2 linked regions of the Variovorax sp. PBL-E5 genome follow. The protein of the gene in region 2 interacts with the protein of the main gene of each other region in a pairwise test. Links are inferred from orthologs where the notes say so. Each region holds a gene or a part of one and is shown on either strand. Other genes may lie near its edges. The genes, in order: WDLP6_RS02270 and WDLP6_RS15815.

Region 1 (14,396 bases), 2.8 Mb from region 2 along the record:
TCCGTGCCCGTGCCCGCGGGCGCGGGCCAGCGCGCGCCGCCGGCCGCTTCCACGCAGGGGTCGGCACCGGTTCTCATCGTGCCTTCGACGATGTTCATGGAGGGAGAGCCGATGAACTGGGCCACGAACAGATTCACCGGCGCGTCGTACAACGCGAGCGGCGTTCCGATCTGTTCGATCCGTCCGTTCTGCATCACCACGATCCGGTCGGCCATCGTCATGGCTTCGATCTGGTCGTGCGTGACATAGACCGTGGTGGTCTTCAGCCGCTGATGAAGCGCCTTGATCTCTGCGCGCATCGCCACCCGCAGCTTGGCATCCAGGTTCGACAGCGGCTCGTCGAACAGGAACACCTTCGGATCCCGCACGATCGCCCGCCCCATCGCGACGCGCTGGCGCTGCCCGCCCGAGAGTTCGCGCGGGCGCCGCGCGAGATAGGGTTCGAGGTTGAGGATGGCAGCGGCCTTCGACACCCGCGCCTCGATCAGCGCCGGATCGAACTTCCTGAGCTTGAGACTGAAGGCCATGTTCTCGCCGACGGTCATGTGCGGATAGAGCGCATAGCTCTGGAAGACCATCGCGATGTCCCGGTCCTTCGACTCGAGCTCGTTCACGGTCCGGCCGTCGATGGCGATGCTGCCGCCATCGATGTCCTCGAGGCCCGCGAGCATGCGCAGCAGCGTCGACTTGCCGCAGCCCGACGGCCCCACGAGCACCACGAACTCGCCGTCGTCGATGGAAAAGCTGATGCCCTGAATGATCCGGGTGTCGCCGAAGGCCTTTTCGACGCCTTCGAACACTACTGATGCCATGGATGGTTTTCCGATTCTGTGGGTGTGGCGAAGCACGGGGCTGCGCCGTGTTCGACGCTAGCCCTTCACCGCGCCGGCCAGGACGCCGCGCAGGAAATATTTCTGCGCGCCGAGAAAGAGGACGACCACCGGAATGGTCGTCAGCGTGCCGAGCGCCATGATCTCCCCCCAGCGGATGTCGAACGAGGTGATGTATTCGGCGATGCCGACGGGGATGGTCTTGTTGATGCCGGAGGTGGCGAGGATGCTGGCGAACAGGTACTCGTTCCACGACAGCGCGAAGACGAAGATGCCGACCGAGAAGATGCCGGGCAGCGTCAGCGGAAGAATGACGAGGATGAAGGTCCGCAAGTAGGAAGCGCCGTCGACCCAGGCCGCTTCGTCGATCTCCTTCGGAATGCCGAGGAAGAAGGAACGCAGCATCCAGACGGCCAGCGGAAAGGTCAGGACCGTGTGGGCCAGCACGATGCCGGCCAGCGTGTCGACCAGGCCGATGGCGTTGAGGATGAAGAAGATGGGCACGAACAGCACGATGGCCGGAAACACGTAGCTCACCAGCGCGCCGATCATGAAGGTCTGCTTGCCGGGAAAGTCGAAGCGCGTGACGCTGTAGGCGGCCAAGCAGCCGCCCGTCAGGCAGATCACCGTGGTCCAGATCGCGACCAGGAAGCTGTTGAGGAACAGGCGCGGCGCTCCCGACGAGAACGCGACCGACCGATACCATTCCAGCGTCAGGCTGCCGCTCCAGAACTTCGGCGGCGAGGTGAACAGCTGCGCCGAGGGCTTGAGCGAGGACAGCAGCATCCAGATCAGCGGAAAGCCCACCGACAGCAACAGCAGGAGCGCGGCGAGATAGACCACGCCGGCCCTGATTCTTCGATGGCGTCTCATGCGTTCACCTTCTCGCGCGTCGAACGCAGATAGAGCAGGGCGAGCAGCATCAGCCCCGCCGCCAGGGTGGTGGCCAGGGCCGCGCCATAGCCGAACCGGAAGAAGCCCATCGTCTCCTGGTAGATCCAGATCGGCCAATGCTCGGTGGAGCCGCCCGGTCCGCCGCGCGTGATCAGCCAGATCAGGTCGAAGTAGGTGACGGTCCAGATGACCCGCAGCACGATCAGCGTGCGCGTGACTTCGGCCAGGTTCGGCAGCGTCACGTAGCGGAACTGCTGCCACCAGTTGGCGCCGTCGACGGACGCGGCCTCGTACTGGTCCTTGGGAATGTTCTGCAGCGCCGCCCAGTAGGAGATCATGACGAAGGAGAAGCCGCGCCAGATGTTGGCGAGCACGACGCTCGTCATCGCGCCCGCCGGCAGGGCCAGCGGCGACTGGTTCGGCGCCAGCAGGGCCGCGGATTGCAGCCCGTAGCTGACGATGCCGTAGGTGCCGTCGAGCATCCAGCGCCAGAACAGCGCGACGGTGATCACCGGCACCACGTAGGGAATCAGCAGCACCGAGCGCACGAAGCGCATGCCGGGCAGGTCCTGGTTGATCACCAGTGCGGCGCCGAGACCCAGCGCGAACTGCCCGACCAGCGAGCCGAGCGACCAGACCAGCGTATTGAGCAGGACCGTCCCGAGCTTCGGCGACTGGAAGATCTCGGCGAAGTTCTGCACGCCGACGAAGCGCTCGGCCCCGGTGACGAAGTCGATCTCCAGGAAGCTCAGACGGATGGCATCCACGATCGGATACGCAACGAAGACGAGCAGGAACAGGATCGCGGGTGCCGCGAACAGGAAGCCGGTTCGCGCACCCCGGCCGCGGAAGCTCCTGGCAAGGGTCGCGCCCGGCATCTTGCGTGCTGCGTCCATGGTTAGCGCGACATCGCCGCGACTTGCTGCTTGAGCTGGTCGTTCATCTGATCGACGGCCTTCTCCACCGTGATCTTGCCGAGCGCCGCATTCTGCAGCGCATCGCCGATGAAGGTCGTCGCCTCGATTTGCCCCGCCAGCGGATTCAGGCCCGCTTCCATGCCGTAGCGGTACCAGTTCTGCATGACGTCATTGAAGATGGTGTCCATCTCGGGCTTGAAGCGCTTGACCATCTCGTTGGACTGGTAGCCCGCGCTGTTGAACGCGCTCTTGGTCGAAGGCACCGCGAAGATGGGACGCGTGTTCGCGCGCTCGACGACGCGATCGACCTTGTACAGGCACTTGAGCAGTTCCTTCGAAGCCGCCACCTTGGCCGGCGTCGAATTGCCGACCACGTAGTAGTAGCCGCCGTTGAGCGCCGCCGCCGGCTTCTTGTCCGCGCTCGGGCCGGGGAAGGGAAAGACGCTCATCTGCTTGAGCATGTCCGGGTTCTGTTCGACGGCCATCTGGACCACGGCGCCCCATTCGTTGGTCATCGCGACCTGGCCCTTGACGTAGGCGGTGCGGTATTCGTTCCACGACCATTCGACGCTGGACGGCGGCGAGGCGGCCTTGTAGAGATCCACGAGGAACTGCAGCGACTTGACGGCGATGTCCTTCTGCTTGTCGAACACATAGGCGCCGGTCTTCGGATCGAACACGGTGCCGCCGGCCGAATAGAAGATCTGGAAATAGGTCTGCGGCCCGACCAGCGCGCTGCTCATCGGCACGGCGAATCCGTAGGTCGCCGGCTTGCCGTCCTTGGCTTCGCGATTGAGCGCCTTGGCTGCCTGCAACAGCTCGGGCCAGGATTTCGGCGGCTTGAGGCCGGCCTGCGCGAACAGATCCTTGCGATACCAGACCTCCTGGTGCAGCGCCCAGTCCGGCACGCCCCAGATCTGGCCGCCCTTGCTGGCGGCATGCAGGTAGGCGGGAATGAAGTCGTCCTGGCCGAGGCCGTTGACGACATCCGTGACCGGCACGATGCCGTTCTTGGCCTGCAGGAAGGCCACCGCGCCCTCCAGCGTGTTCATGACGTTGGGCGGATCGCCCTTGCGCAACGCGGTGACGAGCCGCGTGTACATCGAGGAGAACGGCACGGTCTCGAAGTGCACCTTGACGTTGGGCGTGGCCGCCGTGCAATCGTTGACCTGCTTCTGGATCACATTGGCCTGCGCGGCCGTCGTGAGGTTGGTCCAGAACGAGAGCTCGGTGTCCTCCGCGGCGGCCAGACCCGGCAGGACGAGCGCGGCGCCGATCAGCGCACAGCGCCTGGCCATCGGGCCGCAGCCTCGACGAAGCGGTTGCGCCGCGCCCGGTTCGCGCGAGGTGACGGTGCTGGTATTCATGGGCATTCTCCGAAGTGATGGGCACAAAGAGTCAAAGGCAATGAAAGACGGGCCGCTGGCGTCGCCGCCCTGCCCCGGGATATCGCTCATCTCGACGCGCGGCCCGCACGGGAAGCCAGGGAGCTGCCGGAGGTTTCCCTCGACAGCAGCACGCAGCCGACCGTGATGAGCGATGCGAGGGCCAGAAAGGTCGAGATCGGCCAGGACTTGCCGCCGGCCGCCGCGACCAGCGAGGTCGCGATCATCGGCGTCAGCCCGCCGATGACGTTGGCGAGCTGGTAGCCCAGCGACACGCCCGTGTAGCGGACGTTGGTGTCGAAGGCCTCGGAGAAGAAGGCCGGCTGCACCGAGAACATGGCACCCAGCGCGATCGCGTAGCCGAAGATGATGGCGAAGAAGAACAGCGCCGGCACCTTGGCATCGATCAGCCAGAAGAACGGAAATGCGAAGACCGCGGCAATGACGGCGCCGATCAGGTAGACCGGCCGGCGGCCGATGCGATCGGACAGCGCGCCGAACAGGGGGAAGGTGAAGAGCCCGAGCCCGCTCGCGCCGAGGATGGCGTAGAGCACGTCGTTCGAGCTGAACCCGACCGTCTTCGTCGCATAGGTGAGCAGGAAGCCGATCACGAGCCAGCCCAGCACGATCTCGCCGGTCCGCATGCCCATGGCCAGCAGCACCGCCTTCTTGTGGTGGCGCAGGACGTCCACGATGGGCGTTCGCCGCACCTCGGATGTCTTCAGCTGCGCGAAGATCGGCGTCTCCTCGATCTTCGAGCGGATCACGAGACCGACGCCGAGCATCAGGATGCTGGCCAGGAAAGGAAGCCGCCACCAGCCGTCGAGCAGGGTGTCCTTGGGCAGCAGCGCGAAGACCAGGGTCGCGATGAAGAGGCCCAGCACGTTGCCCAGCTGCACGAAGGAGCCGAAGAATCCGCGGCGCGCGGGCGGCGCGTATTCGACCACCATCGTCGTCGCCCCGCCCCATTCGCCGCCGAGCGCGAAGCCCTGGACGAGACGCAGCACGATGATCAGGATCGGCGCGGCCACGCCGATGGATTCGTAGGTCGGCACCAGGCCGATCGCGAAGGTCGCGAGGCCCATGATCATCAGCGACAGGATCAGCATCTTCTTGCGACCCAGCTTGTCGCCGTAGTTGCCGAACACGATCGCGCCCAGCGGCCGGGTCAGGAACGGAATCGCCAGCGTGGCGTAGGCAGCGAGGATCCCGACCAGCGGCGACAGGGTCGGAAAGAACAGCTTCGGGAAGACCAGTGCCGCGGCGGTCCCGTAGATGAAGAAGTCGAAGAATTCGATCGTCGTGCCGATGAGGCTCGAACCGACGACGGTTCTCAGCTTCTGATTCCGATCGTTCGCGCCGCCCATGGAACGGTCGGCGGCGACGGTTGCGCTCATGTTCATTGGTTGTCTCCATGTCGCGGCGCGGGCGATGGCGCCGCGATCCGCTGGTTCAATACGCCAGGCTTCAGGCCTGAAGGCTTTGGGTCATCCGGTGAATCGCCACCATCCCCGGGTCGTCCATGCCGATGCTCTTGTCCGCGAACATGCGGGCGCGGCCGATCCGGTTGGGTTTCGATCTGTACGTGTCGAGGGCTTCACGGGCGGCGTCGATGGCCACCGTGCGCAGCTCGGCACCATCGGGCGCGGCTTCCAGCGCGCGCGCAATGGCGTCGATGCTGTCGAGCATCGTCTTGTCCCCGAAGGCCGCGCCGCCACGCGCGCCGAGCGACGTCGTCACGGCATCGAGCAGGCGCACGAGCGCGGGACGGTCGAGGCGCTCCACGCCGCTCACGTGCTTGGACGCGGTCATGAAGGCGAGCGCCAGCAGCGTGCCGAAGCTCGAGCCCGAGGCCTTGGCACACGCCGCAGCGCAGGACCTGAAGATGCCGGCGAAGTCCTGCGGCAGCGCGGGCAGCGCCTCGCGCACGTTCGCTGCGCACTTGCCCAGGGTCGTGCCGAGGTCGCCATCGCCGAGCCGTCCGTCGAGCGCGTTGAGCTCGTGAGTCGACTGGTGCAGCGCGGTCGCCCAGCGCGCGAGGCCTTGGTGCAGGTCGATCGGACTCGGCATCACACGCTCCAGAACGGGCACGAGGCCGGCGCCTTCAGCAGCGCCTCGAGTTCCGAGTCCAGCGGCATCAGCGTCAGGGATGCGCCCGCCATTTCCATCGAGGTCGCGTAGCGTCCGACCAGCGGCATGACCGGCGTCACGCCCTGCTGCGCGAGCGCGGTCGCGACATGGCGGTACAGGATGTAGAGCTCTTCGAGCGGCGTCGCACCAAGGCTGTTGACCAGCACGGCCACGCGGTCGCCGCGCGCGAGCTTCAGTTCGGCCTGCAGGCGCTCGAGCATTTCCGCGCTCAGCGAGTCTGCCGACTTGAGCTTGCCGCGCCAGATGCCGGGTTCGCCATGGATGCCCATGCCGAACTCCACTTCGTCTTCGGCAATCTCGAACGAGGCTTTGCCCGACTCCGGGATGACGCAAGGCGTCAATGCCACGCCGATCGAGCGGCAGGCGTCGGCGGCCTTGGCCGCGGTGGCCGCCACCTCGTGCAGGCTGGCGCCGGCAGCCGCCCTGGCGCCGGCGATCTTGAACGCGTAGACCATGCCGGCGACACCCCGGCGCTTGGCGCGCTCCGCGAGCGGCGCGCTGGCGACGTCGTCGCTCACGCGCACGGAGCGCACGTCGAGGCCTTCGAGTTCCAGCAGCTCCTGCGCCATGTCGAAGTTCATCCGGTCGCCGCCGTAGTTGCCGTACAGCTGCAGCACGCCCGCGCCGCCATCGGCCGCGCGTGCCGCCTCCTGGCAGTCGGAGGCGCGAGGACCCGCGAACACGTTGCCGACCGCGCAGGCATCGAGAAGGCCCTCGCCGACATAGCCCAGGAACACCGGCAGGTGGCCCGAGCCACCGCCCGTGACGATGCCGACCTTGCCCTTGTGGGCGCCCGCGGCGCGGGCAAGGACGCGGCCGTCGGGCCCGACGCGCCGCAGGCTCTCCGGGTGCGCGAGCACGAGGCCGTCCAGCATCTCGTCGACGTAGTCGTCCGGTCGATTGAGGATTTTTTTCAAGCCGGTGTCTCCCGCAAGGAATCCGCGCCGTTGGAAGCTCAAGCCAGCAGCGGCTGGAGAGCGACCTTGATCGCGGCCTTCTGGGCCTCGGTCACGCGCATCATCGGAGCGCGCGGCTGGAACATCGGCACGCCCTGCAGATGCTGGATGTACTTGACGCAGGCCGGCAGGTTGTCGTGCGGCAGCGTGTTCCACAGCGCGTTGAGCTTGAAGTGGATGTCTTTCGCGAGCGCGTGGTTGCCGGCCTCGACGGCCCTCTGCATGGCCACGACGACGCCGGGAACGGCGCTGGTCAGCGCGCTGATGGCGCCATGGATGCCGAGACAGAAGCCGGGATAGAGGAGCGCATCGACGCCCGACAGGACCAGGCTTTCCGGCTTGCAGCGCAGCAGCAGGTCGGAGATCGACTTGAGATCGCCGCCGCTTTGCTTCATGCCGATCACGCCCGGCACTTCTTCCATGATGCGCAGCATCAGGTCGACGCTCAGGTAGTTCCAGGGGATGACGTTGTAGATGATGATCGGAATGCCGGTCGCCGCATGGATGGCCCGGAAGTGCTCGACGGTCGCGTCGGCATCGGGCTTGAAGAGGTAGTGGACCGGCGTGACCTGCAGCGCCGCGATGTCGAGGCCCTTCAGGCTCTTGGTGCGCTCGATGGCATCGCGCGTGCTCTGGACGATCAGGCCGGCCACGAACGGCACGCGGCCCGCGGTCGCGTCGAAGGCTTCGCGCATCACCATCTCGTATTCGGCCGCCGTCAGCGTATGGCCCTCGCCGGTGCTGCCGCCGGCGACGACGGCACGCGAACCCTGCTCGATGATGAAGTCGATCTGCTTGCGCAAGCCGCCCTTCACGAGGTCGCCCTGGTCATCGAAGGGCATGGTGATGGGAGGCAGAACGCCGGTGAGCTTGCTTCGCAGGCTGGAGGCGGGATGGGTCATGTCGCAGTTCCTTTGAGTGGGGCGAAGGGATTTCGTCGGGTCGATGTCATTCCGGAATCCGGTACATCATTTCGACAAATATAGGCGATAAGAAAGTCCGACCTGCAAAGGGTTTTCCCGTATTTCGATCGAAGGCGCGCAGACGCGCGCGCCCCCGTGCGAGGTCTCGCGGATGCAGGATGGAAGGCGGCCGCGGCGACAGGCGCGAAAGCGCCTCGGCCCAGTGTCAGCCCGGTATTTCGTAACCCAGTTGGCGGGCGATCGTGTCGGCCGTCTGGACGACGACCGGCGCCAGCTGAACGATGCGATCGGCGGTCATTCGATCGGCGGCCCCGGTCACGCTGATCGAGGCGAACACGTGGCCGGAGGCGTTCCGGATCGGGGCCGCGACACAGTTGGTCCAGAGCTGGTGCTCGGAATCATCGGTGGCATAGCCGCGCGCACGGATGGCCTCGAGTTCCGAGCGCAGGCGCTCGGGCGAGGTGATGGTGTTGGTGGTGAAGGCCTTCAGGCCGTTCGAGATCACGCGCTCGATGACCTCCGGTTTCTGGAACGCCAGCAACGCCTTGCCCACGCCCGTGCAGTAGGCCGGCGACGATTCGCTGGGCTGCACCCCGCGCAGCGGCCGGTCGACCGGCTCCTCGCGCTCGACCACGATGACTTCGAAGCCGTTGAACACGCCGAGGTGGGCCGACTCGCCCGACAGCCGCGACAGCCGGTCCATGTACGGCTTGGCTTCGCGCAGCAGGTCGAGGTTCGCCAAGGCAAGGCTTCCGAGCTCGAACAGCCGGATGCCGAGGCTGTAGCTTCCGTTGCGTCCGTCCTGTTCGACGAAGCCGATCTCGCGCAGCGCCGACAGCATCCGGTGCGCCGTCGGCCGCGGCACGCCGGCCGATTTGGCGATCTGCCCGAGGGTCAGGTGGCGCGAGGTGGTGGAAAAGCAGCCCAGGATGTCCATCATCTTGCCGATGGACTGGATCCTGCTCTTGTCGTCAGGCGCGCGTTCGAGTTCCGGGGACAAAGCCATCGTTGCAAATCACTCCTGGGCGGCATTCTATCGAATCGTTCCGGAATCCGGTCAATACAGCGCAAATTCGCGATCGACTCTCGATCCCCGATGGTACGCGGCCCCGCCCAGTCGCGCCCTGCGCGTGCGGCGTCTCGTTGTCTTCGCTGCCCAACGAAAACGCCCGCCGGATGAGGGCGGGCGTTCTTCATGCCGGGGTGCCTGCGTCAGCGGCGGTAGGGATTGTTGGGCCTGCGGTCATAGCGGTCCGGCACGCCATCGCCGTCGCGGTCCCAGCGGCCGCCGGAGTATTCCCAGCGGCCACCGTGCTGCCGCCACTCCGGCGCACGGTAGACGTAGCCCGGCCGCGCCGGCACCCAGAAGCCGCCCACCCACACATGCCGTCCGCCACGCCACTTGTAGTGGCCAGGCGCCCACACGAAGCCGCGGCGCGGCGGTGGAACGCGCTCGAAGCGCGGCGGCGGCGGCGCCTGGATGACCAGGGGCTGCGCCTGCGCGGCCGTCGGCACGACCACGGCCCCCACCGACAACAGGGATGCGGCTCCGACGGCCAGGGTGACAGCGAGTTTTTTCATAGGATGCTCCTCATGAGTGGTTGAAGACTTCATCCTCTCGCGCCCGTGTGAATCGCATGTAAGCCGCGCGCGAAGTCTTGTGTAAAGCTGTGTCGCCTCATTCCCTCAGCTCCTGCGGATCGACCGCGCCGGCCATGGCGGCGTAGCCGGCATGGCTCGGATGCAGATGATCGCCGCTGTCGTACAGCGGGTTCAATGCCGCGGGGTCGGCCGGGTCGCGCAGCGCGGCATCGAAATCGACCACCGCTTCCACATCCTGGCGGCCGCGGATCCACCGGTTCACCGCCTGCCGGCGCGCCTCGCGCTCTCCGCTCCAGTACGGCGCCGGCATGCCCTTGAAGGGCAGCAGCGTGCCCAGCAGCACCTTCACGCCCTTGTCGCGAGCCTGCCGGATCAACTGCTGCAGTCCTGCAGTGATCTGCTCGACGCCGGGGATCTCCGGCAAGGGCTTGCCGCCTTCGGCCAGGCCAGGCGACTGGCCGAAGAGCAGGTCGTTGATGCCGATCAGGATCAGCACGTGCGTGACGCCGCTCTGCCCCAGCACGTCGCGCCCGAAGCGCGCGATGCCGCCGGGGCCGATCCGGTCCGCGAGCAGGCGGTTGCCGGCGATGCCGGCATTGATCACCGCGAAGGAGGTCCTGCCGCCCGGTTGGCCGCGAAGCCGCGTCGCGAGCTGATCGGGATAGGACCCCGGCTGGCCCTGCGCATCCCGGCCGCCCACGCCTTCGGTGATCGAATCGCCGAAGGCGACGACCACGCGCGGCGCCGTCGCGCTCGCAACGTCGAGCCCCGTGACGACATGGTTCCATGGCGAGGGCGCCGCATCGCGCCATGACGTCCGCATCACCGCACGGCCCGGCAGCATCCAGGTCGCATCGGGCGGCAGATGGTGCGCTGTGGCGAACGACGTCGGCGCACCGACCTCGAAGCTCACCGCCGCCGCCTGGCCGGGCTCGAGGCTCAGGCGGGCCGCGTCGCTCCATGCCTCGGCACCCGGCGCGAGGGTGATGTCGGTGCGGCCGCCGAATTGCAGTTGGCGCAGCGTGGCGGGCGAGACGGCGGCACCGCCGGTGCTGCGCGCCACGCTCGCGGCGGCGATGTGCAGCGGCATCTTGCCGAACACGTTCGAGAAACGGATGCGCACACGGCGACCGCCCAGCGTCGGCAGCAGGCGCTCGCGCAAGGTCTGCGCGCCGGACGCGGCCAGCGCCTCCGGCGGCGCGGCGCGCAGCGCAGGCGGCAGCTGCTGGTAGTCCTGCGGCGCCGCGGCCCAGCTCGCCGCCCATCGCACATCGGCGGCCTGCGCGGCCATCATCGGCAACAGCAGCAACGCACCGGCGCAACAGGCCAGTGCCGCCGCACCCGCGCGGCTGAAGAATCGTGAAACCAGGTTCATGCGCAAAAGCGCATCAGTTTACGAAGGCGCTGCGCGATCCATGTCGGACATCGGCCCGCGCGCGTTACCAAGTGTCGACAAAGGTTGCCGCCGGCCGTTGCGCCGCCATGCGCGCCGACGACGCGAGCCCGCGCACCAGCCAGGCGCGCGTGTCGGCCGGATCGATCACGGCATCGATCTCCAGCGTCTCGGCCATCGGAATCGCTTCGCCGTTCGCATACTGCTGCGCAACCAGCGACTTGAACAGCGCGTCGCGCTCGGCGCCTTCGGCCGCGGCCTCGAGCTCCTTGCGAAAGCCCAGCCGCACCGCGCCTTCGAGCCCCATGGCACCGAACTCTCCGGTCGGCCAGGCGACGGTGAACACCGGCGCATCGAAGCCGCCGGCCGTCATCGCCTGCGCACCCAGCCCGTAGCCCTTGCGCAGCACCACCGCGAAATACGGCACCCGCAAGTGCGAGGCCACCATGAACATCCGGCACACGTGGCGCACCTGCGCCTGGGCCTCGATCTCGGGGCCGACCATGAAGCCCGGCGTGTCGCACAGTGCCACCAGCGGCAGGCCGTGCGCATTGCACAGCTGCATGAAGCGCGCGGCCTTGTCGGCCGCATCGACATCGATCGCGCCGCCGAGATGATGCGGGTTGTTGGCCAGCAGGCCGATGGGCTTTCCCTCGATGCGCGCCAGCGCCGTCACGATGCCGGCGCCGAAGCCCGCGCGCAATTCGAGCAGCGAGCCGCTGTCGGCCAGGTCGTGCATCACAGCGCGCACGTCGTACACGCGCAGCCGGTTCTCGGGCACGGCACGGCGCAGCCGGCGCGGGTCGGCGCACTGCCACTCATGCGTCGCGCCCTGGAAGTAGGACAGGTAGTGCTTCGCCACGTCGACCGCCTGCGCTTCGTCGCTGACCAGGATGTCGATCACGCCGTTGCGCGACTGCACGCCGCTCGGCCCGATCTGTTCGGGCGCGAAGCGGCCGAGGCCGCCGCCTTCGATCATCGCCGGGCCGCTCATGCCGATGTTGCTGGCCTCGGTGGCGATGATCACGTCGGCGCAGCCGAGCAGCGCGGCATTGCCCGCGAAGCAGCGCCCATGCGCGATGCCGACCACCGGCACCTGGCCCGAGAGCGCGGCGAAGCGGCTGAAGGTGTGGTTGTTCAGGCCGGCGACCACCGGCATGTCGGTGTCGCCCGGCCGGCCGCCGCCGCCCTCGGCGAACAGCACCACCGGCAGCTTCAGCGCGTGCGCGATGCCCAGCATGCGATCGGTCTTCTGGTGGTTGCGCATGCCCTGGGTGCCGGCCAGCACCGTGTAGTCGTAGGCCATGACGACGCAGCGCGAGCTTTCAGCGCCGAACTGCCTCGCATTGACGCTGCCGATGCCGGTCACCATGCCATCGGCCGGCGTGTGGGCGATCAGATCTTCGCGCGAGCGGCGGCGCGTCTGCGCGGCGATCGCGAGCGCGCCGTACTCGGTGAAGTTGCCGGGATCGTCGGCCGTGTCGCAGAGATCGGCGATGTTGGCGCGCGCGCTGCGGCCGCCCTGCGCATGGCGCTTTGCCATGGCGGCGATGCGGTTGGCATCGAGCGTCGGCGCATGGCGGTCGATCACTTTGCGCAGGTCGGGCCGGATCTCGTCGAGGTCCGGTTCGGCCTGCGCTTCGACCGCGGCCGCCTGCGTGTCCACCGCTTCGAGCCGCACCAGCGACTGCCCCTCGACCAGGTAGTCGCCGGCCACGGCCAGCAGCGCGACCACGCGGCCGGCCGCGGGCGCAGGCAGCAGATGCTCCATCTTCATGGCCTCGAGCACGCCGAGCTGCGCGCCGGCCGGCACGACATCGCCGAGCTCGACCTCGAACTGCACCAGCCTCGCAGGCATCGGTGCCCTGACCACCAGGCCGCCCTCTTCGCCCTGCGACGGCGCAGCGACACTTTCGACGAAGGCGGCCGGCCGCGCGTTCTTCGCGGCCGCGGCGTCGATGTGCGCGGCCGCAGCCAGCAGATCGGCCAGGTTCTCTTCGACGAAGCGCGTGTGCACCGCCTGCGTCGCGAACTCGGGCCGCGCCGCGATCGCGCGCAGCAGCGCCAGGTTGGTCGCCAGGCCGTCGATGTGGCATTCCGCCAATGCGCGCAGCGAGCGCCGCACTGCATCGCCGAAGCGCGGCGACGGCGAGTGCACGATCAGCTTGGCGAGCAGCGTGTCGTAGTGCGGCGAGGGCGCGAGCCCCGCATGGCCGTGCGTGTCGACGCGCACGCCGGGCCCCGACGGCAGTTCGAAGCGCGCCAGCGTGCCGGCGGACGGCCGCGCATGGCCCTGCGCGTCGAGTGTCTCGGCATTGATGCGCCACTGCACCGCGAAGCCGCGCTGCGCCGCCGTGCGCACGTCATCGATGCCCAGCTCGGCCAGGCTGCGCCCGGCGGCAATGCCGATCTGCAGCTGCACCAGGTCGAGCCCCTTGACGGCTTCGGTCACGGTGTGCTCGACCTGCAGCCGCGGATTGGCCTCGATGAAGACGAAGGGCAAGGTCGGCGAATGCAGGTCGATCAGGAACTCGAAGGTGCCGAGGCTGCGATAGTGCACCGCCCGCGCCATGCGCAGCGCGGCCTGCGTGATCTGGTCGCGCAAGCCTTCGGGCAAGGACGGGCTCGGCGCGATCTCGACCAGCTTCTGGAAACGCCGCTGCAGCGTGCATTCGCGCTCGCCGAGGCTCGCGACCGCTTGCCCATCGCCGAGCACCTGGACCTCGATGTGGCGCGCATCGCGCATCAGCCGCTCGACGTAGACGCCTTCGATGCCGAATGCGGCGCGGGCTTCGGACATGCAGCGCGCATGCGCTTCCGTCAACTCGGACGCATTCGACACCGCGCGCATGCCGCGGCCACCGCCGCCACCGAGCGCCTTGACCATGATGCCGGCGCCCTCGGCCTGCTGGACCGCGAAGAAGGCCTGCGCCTCGGCCAGCGTCACCGCGCCGGTGCTGCCCGGCATCACAGGCACGCCGCATCGTTGGGCCAGCGCGCGTGCTTCCGCCTTGTCGCCGAACAGCGCGAGCTGCGACGGTGTTGGCCCGATGAAGCACAGCCCCGCGGCCTCGCAGGCGCGCGCGAAATCGGCGCGCTCGCTGAGGAAGCCGTAGCCCGGGTGCACCGCGTCGCAGCCACGCTCGCGCGCGACGGCGATCAGCGCCGCGATGTCGAGGTAGGCCGAGGGGCCGGCCGCGGCGAGCGGCGCGACCTCGTCCGCCAGCTGCACGTGCAGCGCAGCCGCATCGTCCTTCGCATGGACGGCGACGCTCGCGATGCCGAGGTCGCGCAAGGCGCGCGTCAGCCGCACGGCGATCTCGCCGCGGTTGGCCACGAGGATCT
Region 2 (14,488 bases):
GTCGCCGTCGAAATCGCGTGGATTGCGAAAGCTCCCGAACAGAAGATCCCACCAGGGCAGGTCGCCGTAATTGCAGGCATGCAGCCCGCGGCGGTGGTGCACGCAATGCGCTTCGGGCCGCTGGATGACATAGCCCAGCCATTGCGGCGTGCGCACGTTCCAGTGCTGGAACATGCCGTGGAAGGCCGCGACGTAGCCGACCAGCGCGGCCGCCAGCGGATCGAGGCCGAGCACGATCACCGTGGCGAACAGCTGGATCAGCACCTGCACCACCATCTCGGCCGGATGGAACAGCGCCGAGCCGGAAATGTCGATGCGCTGCGGGCTGTGGTGCATCTGGTGGCCGAAGCGCCAGAGCGGCGAGATCGCATGCGAGGCGCGGTGCCAGGCGAAAGCCAGGCCGGACAGCACCAGCCAGCCGACCGCGGTGCCGCCGACCACGCCGAGCGGCGTGCCGTCCATCCAGCGATGCGCGGCCATCCAGTCGAGTGGCAGCAGCATCGGCACCACCGCGCCCGTGGTGCCGATCAATACCAGGAAGCCCACGCCCAGCCAGCGCCAGCCGCGTCGCGCAGGAAAACGCCGGGCCGGCCAGCGGGCCTCGATCGCCAGCAGCACGAGATAAGTCGTCGGCACCAGCAGGCCGACCAGGTCGACAGCTTCCATGGAGCACTTCTTCTTACGGCGTAAGGCTGCTCGAAGTCTATCCCTTACGATGTAAGATTTCAAGCATGAAGACAAGCCGGAACCCAAGGCGCGCGGCAGCGCTGCCGTTGTCGCCCGAACGCATCGTGCAGGCCGCGCTCGACGAGGTCGAGGCCGACGGGCTGGCCGCACTCAGCATGCGCAAGGTCGGCCAGCGGCTGGGCCGGGAGGCCATGAGCCTCTACCATCATTTCCCCAGCAAGCAGCATCTGCTCGATGCGATGGTCGACCATGCGCTGCGCTCGATCGAGCCGCCGCCTCCCGGCCTGTCGCCGATCGACCGTGTCCGCCGCAGCATCTACGATTACCGGGCGATGGCAAGCCGCTTTCCTGCGCTCTTTCCGCTGGTCGCGGTGCATCGCCTCAACACGCCGACGGGCGTGCGCTTCATCGAATCCATCCTGGTGCTGATCAGCGCGGTGGTGCCGGACGCCGAAACCGCCGCGCGCTACTTCCGCGCTATCGGCTACTACATCACGGGCGCCGGGCTCGACGAAAGCGCGGGCTATGCCAAGGGCCCCTCGGCGGCCGAGCCGGTGAGCGACGAGTTCGTCGTGCGCGAATGTCCGCAGCTCGTCGGCGTCGCACCGTACTTCAAGCCGGCACACTGGGACGCGACCTTCGCGCTCGGCGTCGAGGCGCTGCTCGCGGCCATGAAGCGGGATGCCGCCCGCCTGCGGCAGGCATCGCGCGATCCGGGGGCCTCCAAGGGCAGCGCCTAGAATCCCGCGCCATGGCAAGCAAGGAACCAGGCAGTTACGCAGAGGCATCGATTCGCGTCCTCAAGGGCCTCGAGCCCGTCAAGCAGCGTCCGGGCATGTACACCCGCACCGAAAACCCGCTGCACCTCATCCAGGAAGTGATCGACAACGCGGCCGACGAAGCGCTCGCCGGCTACGGCAAGAAGATCAAGGTCACGATGCACACCGACGGCTCGGTCGGCATCGAGGACGACGGCCGCGGCATTCCCTTCGGCCTGCATCCGGAAGAGAAGGCGCCGGTGATCGAGCTGGTCTACACGCGGCTGCATGCGGGCGGCAAGTTCGACAAGGGCTCGGGCGGTGCCTACAGCTTCTCGGGCGGGCTGCACGGCGTTGGTGTTTCGGTGACCAATGCGCTGTCCAAGCGGCTCGAGGTGATCACGTACCGCGAAGGCTCGGTGGCGCGGCTCGCATTCTCGGGCGGCGACGTGATCGAGAAGCTCAAGATCCGCCCGCAGGAAAGCGCGAGCGCCGCCAACGGCGATGGTCCGCGCGACCGCAGGCAGGGCACCACGGTGCGCGCGTGGCCCGATCCGAAATACTTCGAGTCGCCGGTGCTGCCGATCCACGAACTCACGCACCTGCTGCGCAGCAAGGCAGTGCTGATGCCGGGCGTCACCGTGACGCTGGTGATCGAGAAGACCAAGGAAACCCAGACCTGGCTCTACAAGGGCGGCCTGCGCGACTACCTGATGCAGACGCTCAACGGCGATCCGGTGATCCCGCTGTTCGAAGGTGCCGGCCATGCCGACCGCAATGCCGACAACTTTGCCGAGGGCGAGGGCGCCGAGTGGTGCGTGGCCTTCACCGAAGACGGCCAGCCGGTGCGCGAGAGCTACGTCAACCTGATCCCGACCAGCGCCGGCGGCACGCACGAGAGCGGGCTGCGCGATGGCCTGTTCAATGCCGTGAAGAGCTTCATCGAGCTGCATTCGCTCCTGCCCAAGGGCGTCAAGCTGCTGCCCGAGGACGTGTTCGCGCGCGCCTCGTACGTGCTCTCGGCCAAGGTGCTCGATCCGCAGTTCCAGGGCCAGATCAAGGAGCGCCTGAATTCGCGCGACGCGGTGCGGCTGGTGTCCAGCTTCGTGCGGCCGGCGCTCGAGCTGTGGCTCAACCAGCATGTCGACTACGGCCGCAAGCTCGCCGAGCTGGCCATCAAGGCCGCGCAGACGCGGCAGAAGGCCGGGCAGAAGGTCGAGAAGCGCAAGGGCTCCGGCGTCGCCGTGCTGCCCGGCAAGCTGACCGATTGCGAGAGCAAGGACATCGCGCACAACGAGGTCTTCCTGGTCGAGGGCGACTCGGCCGGCGGCAGCGCCAAGATGGGCCGCGACAAGGAAAGCCAAGCCATCCTGCCGCTGCGCGGCAAGGTGCTCAACACCTGGGAGGTCGAGCGCGACCGCCTGTTCGCCAACACCGAGATCCACGACATCTCGGTGGCCATCGGCGTCGATCCGCACGGCCCCGACGACACGCCCGACATGTCCGGCCTGCGCTACGGCAAGGTCTGCATCCTGAGCGATGCCGACGTCGACGGCTCGCACATCCAGGTGCTGCTGCTCACGCTCTTCTTCCGCCACTTTCCGAAATTGATAGACGCCGGCCACGTGTATGTCGCAAAGCCGCCATTGTTCCGTGTCGATGCGCCGGCACGCGGCAAGAAGCCGGCGGCCAAGGTCTATGCGCTCGACGAAGGCGAACTCACCGCCATCCTCGACAAGCTGCGCAAGGACGGCGTGCGCGAAGGCGCCTGGAGCATCAGCCGCTTCAAGGGCCTGGGCGAAATGAGCGCCGAACAGCTGTGGGAAACTACGCTCAACCCGGACACGCGGCGCCTGCTGCAGGTCCGGCTGGGCCGCTTCGATGTCACCGGCACCCAGGGCGAGATCACCAAGCTGATGGGCAAGGGCGAAGCCGCGGCGCGGCGCGAGCTGATGGAGCTCAGGGCCGACGACGTCGAGATCGACGTCTGAAGGCAAGACCCATTCAGAGCGGCGTCCGGTGAACGGCGCGGCGGCCCGCTCCGCGTCGACGGACGGGGCGCGCGGGGGCCGGATAACCATGGAAGGGGAGAGGATCGTGTCACATCAACAGCAGCGGTTTTTCGTCAACAGCGTGAGTCAGCACTTGCCCGGCTTCTTCCAGGGCAAGAGCGTGATCGAGGTTGGCAGCTTGAACATCAACGGCTCGGTGCGCGAGTTCTTCTCGGGCTGCAACTACGTGGGGCTCGATGTCGGCGAGGGCAACGACGTCGATCTGGTCTGTCGTGGCGAAGATTACGGCGGGGCGGCCAACTGCGCCGACGTGCTGATCTCCTGCGAGGCCATGGAGCACAACCCCGGCTGGAAGAAGACCTGGCTCAACATGCTGCGGATGGTGAAGGGCGACGGGCTCGTCATCATGACCTGCGCCACCCACGGGCGCCGCCAGCACGGCACCGCCGAGTTCCTGCCTTTCGATTCGCCGCTGACGCACGGTCAGGGGCAAAACTACTACTGCAATCTTGCAGCCGCGGACTTCGCCGGCATCGTCAACCACGACGCCTGGTTTTCGGTCTGGGCCTTCTTCCAGGATCTGAGCGCGCACGACCTGTACTTCTTCGGTGTCGGGCTGCAGGTCGACGAGCAGACCCAGGCGCAGGCTCGGCGCCTTCAGGCGGCGTTCCATGAGCACTATCAGCGCGTGAACGTGCTCGGCGTGTACTGAGAGAGACCTCGCTGTGAAAGCGCTTGCGCCCCCCCTGCGGCAGATTCACCTTCATCAGATCTTCTACGACGAAGCGACCCGGGCCGCGCTCGATCCCGGCTTCGTCCCGATGGACAATCTGGCGAACGCCCGGCCCGACTGGTTCGAGTACTGGAGCATCCGGCGCTTCTTTCTGGGCAGCGTCCTGAACGAGAACGATCTCTACGGTTTCTTTTCGCCGAAGTTCAGGACCAAGACGGGGTTGAGTGCCGAGGCGGTGCGGCAGTTCGTCGGGGACGGCACGGCTTCCCGCGCGGACGTCTACCTGTTTTCTCCGGTGTGGGGCGCGGCCTGCTATTTCCGCAATGTCTTCGAGCAGGGCGAGCGCTTTCATCCCGGCTTGCTGCCGGTGTCGCAGGCCTTTTTCGATGCCGCGGGATGGCGCGTCGATCTGCGGCAACTCGTCATGAGTACGCGCACCACGGTGTTCTGCAACTACTTCGTGGCCACGCCTCGTTTCTGGCGGCGGTGGTTCGAGGTCGGCGAGGCCCTGTTTCGCATCGCGGAGGATCCGGGCCACCCGCTGGCGCGTCATCTCGTGACCTTCACCGCTCACAACCCTGCGGCCAACATCTACCAGTTCAAGGCATTCCTCCAGGAGCGGATTGCGAGCTTCCTCCTGTGTGTCGAGGACTGGAATACCGTGGCCTGCGATTTCAGCGCGTTGCCGGATCCGCTCTGGCCCGCGCATCTGCAGCGCGATCTGCTCGTGCTCGACGCGCTCAAGATGTCCTACGTCGACACGGGCCTGCGCCTTTTCATCGACGAGTTCGATCGCCGACGGTCGGGTTCCTGATCCTGTCCATGGCTCGAAGCGCATGAAGAACTCGTGGTCCGGCAGCCTGAGGCGGCACATCCGGTGGATCGTGGCGTGGCTGCTGGTGGCCTGCTCGATGGGTGTCCATGCGGCCGACATCTACGGCTACATCGATGACAAGGGCGTGGCTCATTTCGCCTCCGAGAAGCTCGACGCGCGCTACCAGATCTTCTTTCGCGGCGGCCAGAGTTTCGACACGGCCGATGGCATCGGGCCGCTCGCGCGCCGGGGTGCGATCGGCGGCAAGGTGCCGAAGGCCTCGCAGACCCTGATGTCGCTGTTCGAGGCATCGCCCAGCTACAAGGTGGCCAAGGCCGCGCTGCGAGACGCCTCGCGCAAGCATGCGATCGACTACGAACTGCTGCAGGCGCTGGTCGCCACCGAGTCGGGCTTCGATGCGCAGGCGGTCTCGCCCAAGGGCGCGCTCGGCCTCATGCAGGTGCTGCCGGCGACCGCGCAGCGCTACGGCGTGTCGGCCGACAAGCGAAACACGATCGAGAAGAAGCTCTTCGATCCGCGCATCAACATCGCCACCGGCACGCGCTACCTGCACGACCTGATCGCGATGTTTCCCGGCGAGATCGAGCTCGCGCTCGCCGCCTACAACGCGGGCGAGGGCGCAGTCCAGCGCGCCGGCAACAAGATCCCCAACTACCGCGAGACGCAGGACTACGTGAAGACCGTGCTGCAGCTCTACGCCTACCTCAAGCCCTCGGTCGCCCTGGGCGGCGGCCGCACGCCCGGCCGCATCCGCATGCAGATCGGCGGCGCGATCGGGCGCGGCAACATGCCGCCCGCCGAGCCGCAGGACATGCCGGCGATGCCGGAACTCCGGATCTCGCCCTATATGCCGCGCGTGCCCGGCCGCTCGACACCGATCACCGAATAGACACCGAACCCACACCGAAGAAGAAGCAGCCAAGACATGGACTCCCAACCGCCTCTCGATCTCCAGAGCCCCGAAGAAGACGGCGCGCTCACGCTCGCCGACTACGCGCAGACCGCCTACCTCGAATACGCGCTCAGCGTCGTCAAAGGCCGCGCGCTGCCGGACGTCAGCGACGGCCAGAAGCCGGTGCAGCGGCGCATCCTCTATTCGATGTCGCGCATGGGCCTGGGCTTCGGCGGCGCCAACGGCACCGTCGGCGCCAAGCCGGTCAAGAGCGCGCGCGTGGTCGGCGACGTGCTCGGCCGCTTCCATCCGCACAGCGACCAGGCCGCCTACGACGCGCTGGTGCGCATGGCGCAGGACTTCTCGCAGCGCTATCCGCTGGTCGACGGCCAGGGCAACTTCGGCAGCCGCGACGGCGACGGCGCCGCCGCCATGCGCTACACCGAGGCGCGCCTCGCGCGCATCACCAGCCTCCTGCTCGACGAGATCGACGAAGGCACGGTCGACTTCATCCCCAACTACGACGGCTCGACCGAAGAGCCGCGCCTGCTGCCCGCGCGGCTGCCCTTCACGCTGCTCAACGGCGCCAGCGGCATCGCGGTCGGCCTGGCCACCGAGATCCCGAGCCACAACCTGCGCGAGATCGCCGATGCCTGCGTGGCGCTGATCAAGTCCAACGGCAAGCTCAGCGAAGAAGAGCTGTTGACCCTGGTGCCGGGCCCCGACTACCCCGGCGGCGCGCAGATCATCAGCAGCGCCGCCGACATCGCCGAGGCCTACCGCACCGGCCGCGGCTCGCTCAAGGTGCGCGCGCGCTGGAAGATCGAGGACCTCGCGCGCGGCCAGTGGCAACTGGTGGTCAACGAACTGCCGCCCGGCGTCAGCACGCAGAAGGTGCTGGAGGAAATCGAGGAACTCACCAACCCCAAGGTCCGCACCGGCAAGAAGGCGCTGTCGGCCGAGCAGACGCAGCTGAAGGCGGCCGTGCTCTCGGTGCTCGACGTGGTGCGCGACGAATCGAGCAAGGACGCGGCCGTGCGCCTGGTGTTCGAGCCCAAGACCTCGCGCATCAGCCAGGACGAGTTCGTCACCACCTTGCTGTCGCAGACCTCGCTCGAGACCTCCTCGCCGATCAACCTGACAATGGTCGGCATCGACGGCAAGCCGACGCAGAAATCGCTGCGCCAGATGCTCAACGAATGGATCGCCTTCCGCGAGATCACTGTCGAAAAGCGCTCGCGGCATCGCCTGGGCAAGGTGCAGGACCGCATCCACATCCTCGAGGGACGGCAGCTGGTGCTGCTGAACATCGACGAGGTGATCGCGATCATCCGCGCCGCCGACGATCCGAAGGCGGCGCTGATCGCGCGCTTCGCGCTCAGCGATCGGCAGGCCGAGGACATTCTCGAAATCAGGCTGCGCCAGCTGGCGCGCCTGGAGGCCATCAAGATCGAGCAGGAGCTCAAGGGCCTGCGCGAAGAGCAGAAGAAGCTCGAGGACATCCTTGGCAGCCCCGCGGCGCTGCGCCGCCTGCTGGTGAAGGAGATCGAGGCCGATGCCAAGAGCTTCGAAGACGCGCGCCGCACGCTGATCCAGGCCGAGAAGCGCGCCGTCGCCGAAGTGCGCGTGGTCGACGAGCCGGTTACGGTGATCGTCTCGCAGAAGGGCTGGGTCCGCACGCAGAAGGGCTGGGCCAGCGAGCGTGCCGCGGGCGCGCCGGCACCCGAATACAGCTTCAAGTCCGGCGATGCGCTATACGGCGCCTTCGAATGCCGTTCGGTCGACACGCTGCTGGTGTTCGGCACCGCCAAGGAGAAGGGCGTGCGCGTCTACAGCGTCGCGGTGGCCTCGCTGCCGGGCGGCCGTGGCGACGGCCAGCCGGTGACGACGCTGATCGATCTCGACAGCGGCACGCACGTCGCGCACTATTTCGCCGGCCCGCTCGGCGCCAGCCTGCTGCTGTCGAACAGCGGCGGCTACGGCTTCATCGCGGCGGTCGAGAACATGGTCTCGCGCCAGCGCGGCGGCAAGGCCTTCATCGACGTCGGCGAGGGCGAGCAGCTGTGCCGGCCCTCGCTGGTCGGCGGCGCGGGCGGCGCCGAGCCGCTGCCGGCGGCGACGCACGTGGCCTGCGCATCGACCGGCGGGCGCATCCTGAGCTTCGAGATCGGCGAGCTGAAGGCGCTGCCCAAGGGCGGCCGCGGGCTCACGCTGATCGACCTCGATCCCAAGGACACGCTCGCAGGCGCCGCGGCCTACACGCGCAGCGTGCGCATCGAAGGCATCGGCCGCGGCGGCAAGGAACGCGAGGAGACGCTGGAGATCCGCACGCTCAACAATGCGCGCGCCGCCCGCGCGCGCAAGGGCAAGGCGGCCGACCTCGGCTTCAAGCCGGCGAGCATCGTGCGCGTACAGTAGGCCGCTCTGGAGAACAAGTGGACGCCACCCTCATCAGCCTCATCGTCGCCTTCGGCTTCGGCCTCGTCAGCTTTCTGCTGACGCGCTGGTGGTCGCGCCGCAGCCAGCAGAAGAAGACCGAGCGCGAACGCGCCGCGACCGCGGCCAGCCAGAGCCGCCAGGTGCGGCGTGCACGCGAACGGCGCAGGCACCGCTGAAGCACGCGCGCATCCGGCTCAACTCCAGGCGCCGACCTGCAGCCGCACGCGGCCCGTGATGCCCGGCGTGCTGAGCGCCGCGCCCTGCTGCGAGAGCGGCACCACGAACTCGAGCTTGCCGTCGATCACCTGCTGATAGCTGATCGGCAGCGAGGCCTGCCCGGCGGTGTCGGTCTGCCAGCCGTATTTCACGTTCCACTGGTGGCTGGTGCTGCCTTCGGGCGGCGGTTCCATCTCGATGATCAGCGTGTCGCGGTAGAGCGAGCTGCCTTCGTAGTGGCCGTCGAGCCAGAACTTCTTGTTGACCTGGTAGTCGGGCACGCGCACACCCAGCGTCATCGCGTAGGCCAGCGTGCGCCGGTTCGGATCCACCTTCGCGCGGTTGGCGAGGAACACGGTCGACAGGTAGATCGACTTGTTGTCGGGGTTCGCGGCGTCGGTCAGTTCCTTGTGGGTGCGGCAGGCCGGCGAGTCCTCCTCGGCGACGCGCCGGCTCAGGTACCAGCGCTTGCCGCGCGGCGCGGCCAGCAGCTCGACCTGGTAGAGCGCATCGACGTCCGCGTCCTTCGGGATGTCGGGCGGCAAGGCGACCTGGTCGACATCGAACCACAGGTCGACCCGCACGTCGCCGAACAGGAAGCGCACCAGATTCTGGTAGGCCTCCTCGGAATTGACGATGCCGAAGAAGCCGGAGTGCGAACGGTAGGTGAACGCGCGCGCCGTCGGCTTGAGCTTGCCGGCGTCGTCCTTGTACCAGAGCGCGGCATTGTCGATGCGCACCAGGCCGTCGCTGCCCTGGCCGGCGAACATGCGCGACAGGCCTTGCGCCACTTCGTAGTCGCCGCGGTTGCTGCCGATCATGCAGAAGAAGCGCTCCGGCGACGGCTGGATGCCGGCGGGCAGGCAGTCGACGCGCCCGTCGGCCGCGGCCGACGTGTCGAGGTAGTCGGCCATCTTGTCGCGGTTGAAGGTATTCATCTCGCTGGCCGAGAGCCAGGTCGGCACGTTGATGCCGGCAACGTCGATGCCGTTGTGCGGCGTCGCGAAGGTGAACACCTTGTCGACGCTGGCACGCGCTTCGGGCGTGCCGAGCGCATGGTTCTGCAGGAAGGCGCGCACCACGAGGCCGCCCATCGAATGCGCGACGAGGTAGCAGCGGAATTCGTCCTTCGTCAAGCCGGCGCCGGGGTGCTGCGAGACCAGGTCGCGCACGCGCAGGATCAACTGGCCGAGTCCTGTCGCGTAGGTCTTGACGTCGCGCGCCTGGCCGTCGCCCAGGAGCGCGGACCCGGCGTCGTAGTAGCGATAGATGACGATCGAGGTGGATGCGATGCCGTCCACGTCGCGGCCGGTATCGTCCGGCGGCGGCTTCCAGTCCGGATCGAGGATGTCGAGGCCGTTCTGGTAGACGTTCTGGTAGCCGTATTCCGACAGCAGCCGCACCACCGGCGACTCGAAGACGAACTTCTGCGCCGCCGCGTTCTTGTCGACCGTGGCGCGGTACACCGTCGAGCCGACATTGAAGCCGCAGAACGGATCCGCCGCCGTCTCGTCGCGCTCCGACGCGGTCATCGCGTAGCCGCGCACGTAGATGATCGGATAGCGGTTGCTGCTCATGGCGTGTCCTGTCGGCGCCGGGCTGCGGCGGGACGACGACTGTGACTCGGATGGCGCTTGGCGGCCATACAGCGGGCGGCGTAGGTCCTCTGTCGAGGTCTTGCTCCCTCCCCGGAGGGTTGGGGAGGGGGCTTCCGGGGCTTTGAACTGTGCGCTGCGTTTGATCGGAGGCCGGAGCCGGGAGTTCGCCCCGGCGGGCGACTCACTTTCTTTGTCTCGCCAAAGAAAGTAAGCAAAGAAAGGCGACCCCACTGTGCGCGACCCTCCGCTTCGCTACGGGCAACCTGCGGTGCTCGCTTTTCGGCGCGCACAGAGGGGCTTGGGGTCAACGCGCCATGGCGCGTATATGTGTTTCTCGGGCCATCGCTTCGCTCGGCTGCGCAAATGGCATCGAGTAACGCTGCCAGCTGCCAATTGCCAATTGCCAATTGCCAATTGCCAATTGCCAATGACTCGCCCGCCGGGGCGAATTCCCGGCTCCGGCCTCACATCAAACACAACGCCAAATCAAAGGCCCGCAAGCCCCCACCCCAACCCTCCCCCAGAAGGGGAGGGAGCAAGTCATGTGCTTGTCCTCGGCCAGCTTCGCGATGCGCGCCATCGGCTCCTGCCACGGATGAAAAGCGAGGTCGAAGGTGCTGTTGTGCACCGGCAGCAGCACCTGGGCGTGCACGTCCTCGAAGGCCTGCACGCTTTGCTCCGGCGTCATGTGGACCGAGGGCCAGTGGCTGTCGTAGGCGCCGTTCTCGATCAGCGCCAGGTCGAAGCCGCCGAAGCGTTCGCCGATTGCCTGAAGTTCGGCGAATAGCCGCCGTCGCCACTGTCGTAGAAGCGTTGCGCGCGCTGCGCCAGGTAGCCGATGATCGCGGCATCGAGATGGTCGTAGTGGTCGTGCGAAATGATGACGCCCTCGATCGCCGGCAGCTGCGCGAGTGCGATCGGCGATTCGTCGAAGCGCTTGGGCCCGATCCACTGGAAGGGCGACGCGCGCTCGCTGAACATCGGATCGATCAGCCAGTAGCTGCCGCGCAGCTTGAGCAGGCTCGACGAATGCTCGATGCGCGCCACGTGGTTGGCTTGCGGATCGAGCGCATCGAGCTGTGCGGCGCCGAGCGCGTGCACCGGAATCGGGTCGATCGGCATGGTGCCGGTCTTGGTCTCGAACAGGAACCTCGGCCAGATCTTCCATGGGCTCGCCGAGGGCAGGGCCTGCGGGTTCGGCGGGTTGCGGAAACCGCAGCCCTTGAACTGCGGCGATGACGCATAGGGCGATGCGTCGCAAGGACCATGGCCGGCGCAGGCCGCGAGCAGGGCACAGGCCGCGACGGCGAGCGCCGCATGCAGCCGGCATGGCCGCAGGCACCGGTGTGCGAAGGCGAAGGAGGGCAGCATGGACATGGCGTGCGAATTCATCGAGCGGGCAAAGGCGCCGCGCCGAGCTTACTGAATCCGGCATAGACCATTCGTCCCATTGATCGCGCCTGCCAAAGGTGAAATATTCCACGCCGAACCACGAGGAGCCGCATGGACGACACCATCCAGAAGCTGGTGAACGCCCGTCGCATGGCGCTCAACGGCAGCGACGACGGCGGACGGCCCTGGGGGCTGGCGCTCTCGGGCGGTGGCATCCGCAGCGCGACCTTCTGCCTCGGCCTGCTCAAGGCGCTGGCGTCGCGCCGGCAGTTGCTGCGCTTCGACCTGATCTCCACCGTGTCCGGCGGCGGCTACATCGGCGCCGCGCTGGGACGGCTGTGCACCAATGCCGGCTCGGCCGACGAGGTGCGCGAGATCGAGCGCACGCTCGGCGATGTCGACCGCTCGCGCTTCGGCTGGTGGCTGCGCGCCAACGGCCGCTACCTGATCCCGGGCGGCATGCGCGACACGCTGTTCGCGACCGCGCTCTACCTGCGCAACCTGCTGGGCACGCACGTCGAGATCGCGATCGCCGCGAGCCTGATCGGCATGGTGCTCGCCGCCACCAACCTGCTGCTGTGGGATGCGGTGTTCCGCGCGGTGGACCTCGATGGCGCACAGGCCGACGTGGCGCTCGCCGGCGCCGAACTCACCAGCACGCAGGCGCTGCTTGCGATCGTGCAATGGGCCACGCAGGTGCCGACGCTGTGGTTCACCTGGATCGGACCCTTCATCGCGTCGCTGGTGCTCGCGTGCGCTTACTGGTCGGTGCGCGACAAGCCATCTCCCTCCTCGATGTTCCTGCAGGTCGGCATGTGGTGCGCGCTCGGCGCCGGCGCGTGTTGGGTGGGTCCGCAACTGGTCCATCACTACAGCGGCCCGCAATGGCTCGCGCCGGCCTTCGTCGGCTTCGCGCTGTGCTGGATCGTCGCCTTGCTGTGGGGGCTCTGGCGCGGCCGGCAGCGCAACGCCAGCCAGCTGCGCAACGAGCTGACCGATGCGCTGGCCTCGGTGCTCAACACCGCGCTGCTGATCGGCCTGCTCGGCCTGCTCGACCGCAGCGCCTGGTGGCTGGCGGCCGACAATCAGCAGCAGCGCATCTCCTACGGCGCCGTGCTGCTGGTCGCGGCGGCGGCGCTGCGCGGCGTGCTGCCGACGCTGCTGTCGCAGAAGGGCCAGGCGCCCGGCATCGGCAAGACGGTGCTGCTGACGCTGGCCAGCCTGCTCGGGCTGGTGCTGGCCTTCTGCCTTGCGGCCTGGTGGATCGGCGTGGTGTACGCAGCCGTGTTGCTGCAGGTCTTCACGCCCGAAGGGCTCGACTTCTCGCGCGGCTGGGTCTGGCTCGGGACCATCGGCGTGATCGTGGGCTCCTATGCACTGGTCACGGGGCGCAACTTCGCCTTTCTCAACATCTCGTCGCTGCACATGTTCTACCGCGCGCGCATCGTGCGCGGCTACCTCGGTGCGGCCAATGCGCGGCGGCTCGGCGCCAGCCCGACCGACGAGATCTCGGGGCTCGAACCGCCGCAGGTGCCGGTGGGCGAGGTCGATGCGCACGACGACATCGCGCAGCTGCACTATGCGCCGCATCTGCACGGCGGGCCGGTGCATCTGGTCAATGTCTGCATCAACCAGACGCACGACTCCAAGGAGCGGCTGTTCAATCGCGATCGCAAGGGCCTGCCGCTGACCATCGGTCCGCTCGGCTGGATGCAGGCCGGCGGCGGCGCGTGGCTGCAGGCCCGTGCCAAGGCCGCGCTCACGCTCGGTGCCTGGACCGCGATCTCGGGCGCCGCGATCGCGCCGGGCCTGGGCCGCGTGACCAAGCGCGGCATCTCCGCGCTGTCGGTGTTCGCGGGCCTCCGGCTCGGCTATTGGTGGGACAGCGCCGACGCCGGCATGGTGCAGCGCGGCGCCGCCGCGCGTGGCAGCACGCTCCTGATGAAGACGCGCTTCCTGTTGCTCGAATGCTTTGGCGCCTTCCCGGGCAGCAGCTCGGCCAACTGGTACCTGAGCGACGGCGGCCATTTCGAGAACACCGGCGCCTATGCGCTGCTGCGTCAGCAGGCCGCGCTGATCGTGATCGCGGACTGCGGCGCGGATCCGGACTACCGCTTCTGCGACCTCGAGATCCTGATCCGCCGCGCGCGCATCGACCTCAATGCCGAGATCACCTTCATGAAACCGCAACCGGACGCCGAGTGGTCGCACCGGGAGGCCTTCGGTTCGCTCAACGACCTCGCTTCGCCCAGCAGCCAGGCCTGTCTTGCGATGGCGAACGTGCGCTACGCCAGCGGCGCCACGGGGCAGATCGTGCTGGTCAAGCCCAATGTCTCGGCCGCGCTGCCGGTCGACCTGGTGAACTTCAAGGCTGCCAATCCGCTCTTTCCGCAACAGCCGACCACCGACCAGTTCTTCGACGAGGCGCAGTGGGAAAGCTACTTCCAGCTCGGCGCCGAGATCGGCCACCGGCTCAAGGGCGAGCTGCTCGACCAGGTCGCGGCGGGTGCGCAGGGGCTTTTCGTGCCCGACGATGGCCAGTCGCTGCCGGTGGACGATGCCGATGCGCCGCGCACGGCCGGCGAGCGCAGCGACGGCGCTGCGGCCGCGGCCGTCGGCAAGATGAGCCGCCTGCAGGCGCGCGTGATCAAGGCCGGTGCGGTGACGGCATCGGTCGGGCTGGGCACCGCCGCCACCTTCGGCGTCGCGGCCTGGCAGGGCATCGACAACTGGCGCTCGCAGCAGGCTGCGACCGAGCAGTCCGAGAACACCGCCTTCAAGGACCTGAGCAACGTCTGGGCGCACCTGCCGGCCGGCACCTCGGCGAGCGAAGCGCCCTCGCTGCTGGCGGCCGAATTGCTGCGTACCGGCGACCTGCTGTGCCGCGAGGGCAGCGACAACTTCATGGCCAAGTTCCGTCTCTCGG

Evidence for each region.
Region 1: the proteins of WDLP6_RS15815 (region 2) and WDLP6_RS02270 interact in binary tests that used the Escherichia coli proteins (3 or more experiments, as listed by UniProt). The link is inferred for Variovorax sp. PBL-E5 from one-to-one orthologs.

The regions. Positions count from the first base shown.
Region 1 is NZ_LR594671.1:457,114-471,509, reverse strand. The notes cover bases 5,096-7,957. They hold WDLP6_RS02270 (dihydroxyacetone kinase subunit DhaK), read right to left. Parts: upstream 7,095-7,957; coding sequence 6,096-7,094; downstream 5,096-6,095. Other genes in these bases: WDLP6_RS02265 (dihydrodipicolinate synthase family protein), read right to left, coding at 7,133-7,957; WDLP6_RS02275 (DAK2 domain-containing protein), read right to left, coding at 5,494-6,096; WDLP6_RS02280 (MFS transporter), read right to left, coding at 5,096-5,429. Also shown: WDLP6_RS02300 (ABC transporter ATP-binding protein), read right to left, coding at 1-812; WDLP6_RS02295 (carbohydrate ABC transporter permease), read right to left, coding at 870-1,703; WDLP6_RS02290 (carbohydrate ABC transporter permease), read right to left, coding at 1,700-2,620; WDLP6_RS02285 (ABC transporter substrate-binding protein), read right to left, coding at 2,623-4,008; more of WDLP6_RS02280, read right to left, coding at 4,095-5,095; more of WDLP6_RS02265, read right to left, coding at 7,958-8,035; WDLP6_RS02260 (IclR family transcriptional regulator), read right to left, coding at 8,262-9,062; WDLP6_RS02255 (YXWGXW repeat-containing protein), read right to left, coding at 9,269-9,637; WDLP6_RS02250 (SGNH/GDSL hydrolase family protein), read right to left, coding at 9,735-11,033; WDLP6_RS02245 (carboxyl transferase domain-containing protein), read right to left, coding at 11,098-14,396. UniProt on the Escherichia coli protein: Dihydroxyacetone binding subunit of the dihydroxyacetone kinase, which is responsible for the phosphoenolpyruvate (PEP)-dependent phosphorylation of dihydroxyacetone via a phosphoryl group transfer from DhaL-ATP.
Region 2 is NZ_LR594671.1:3,253,719-3,268,206, reverse strand. The notes cover bases 984-3,937. They hold WDLP6_RS15815 (DNA topoisomerase IV subunit B), read left to right. Parts: upstream 984-1,438; coding sequence 1,439-3,436; downstream 3,437-3,937. Other genes in these bases: WDLP6_RS15810 (class I SAM-dependent methyltransferase), read left to right, coding at 3,543-3,937; WDLP6_RS15820 (TetR/AcrR family transcriptional regulator), read left to right, coding at 984-1,427. Also shown: WDLP6_RS15825 (sterol desaturase family protein), read right to left, coding at 1-666; more of WDLP6_RS15820, read left to right, coding at 732-983; more of WDLP6_RS15810, read left to right, coding at 3,938-4,169; WDLP6_RS15805 (hypothetical protein), read left to right, coding at 4,183-5,004; WDLP6_RS15800 (lytic transglycosylase domain-containing protein), read left to right, coding at 5,027-5,914; parC (DNA topoisomerase IV subunit A), read left to right, coding at 5,951-8,335; WDLP6_RS15790 (hypothetical protein), read left to right, coding at 8,353-8,532; WDLP6_RS15785 (hypothetical protein), read right to left, coding at 8,551-10,149; WDLP6_RS35110 (MBL fold metallo-hydrolase), read right to left, coding at 10,640-10,900; WDLP6_RS15780 (MBL fold metallo-hydrolase), read right to left, coding at 10,900-11,547; WDLP6_RS15775 (patatin-like phospholipase family protein), read left to right, coding at 11,674-14,488. UniProt on the Escherichia coli protein: Topoisomerase IV is essential for chromosome segregation; it is the principal protein responsible for decatenating newly replicated chromosomes. It relaxes supercoiled DNA.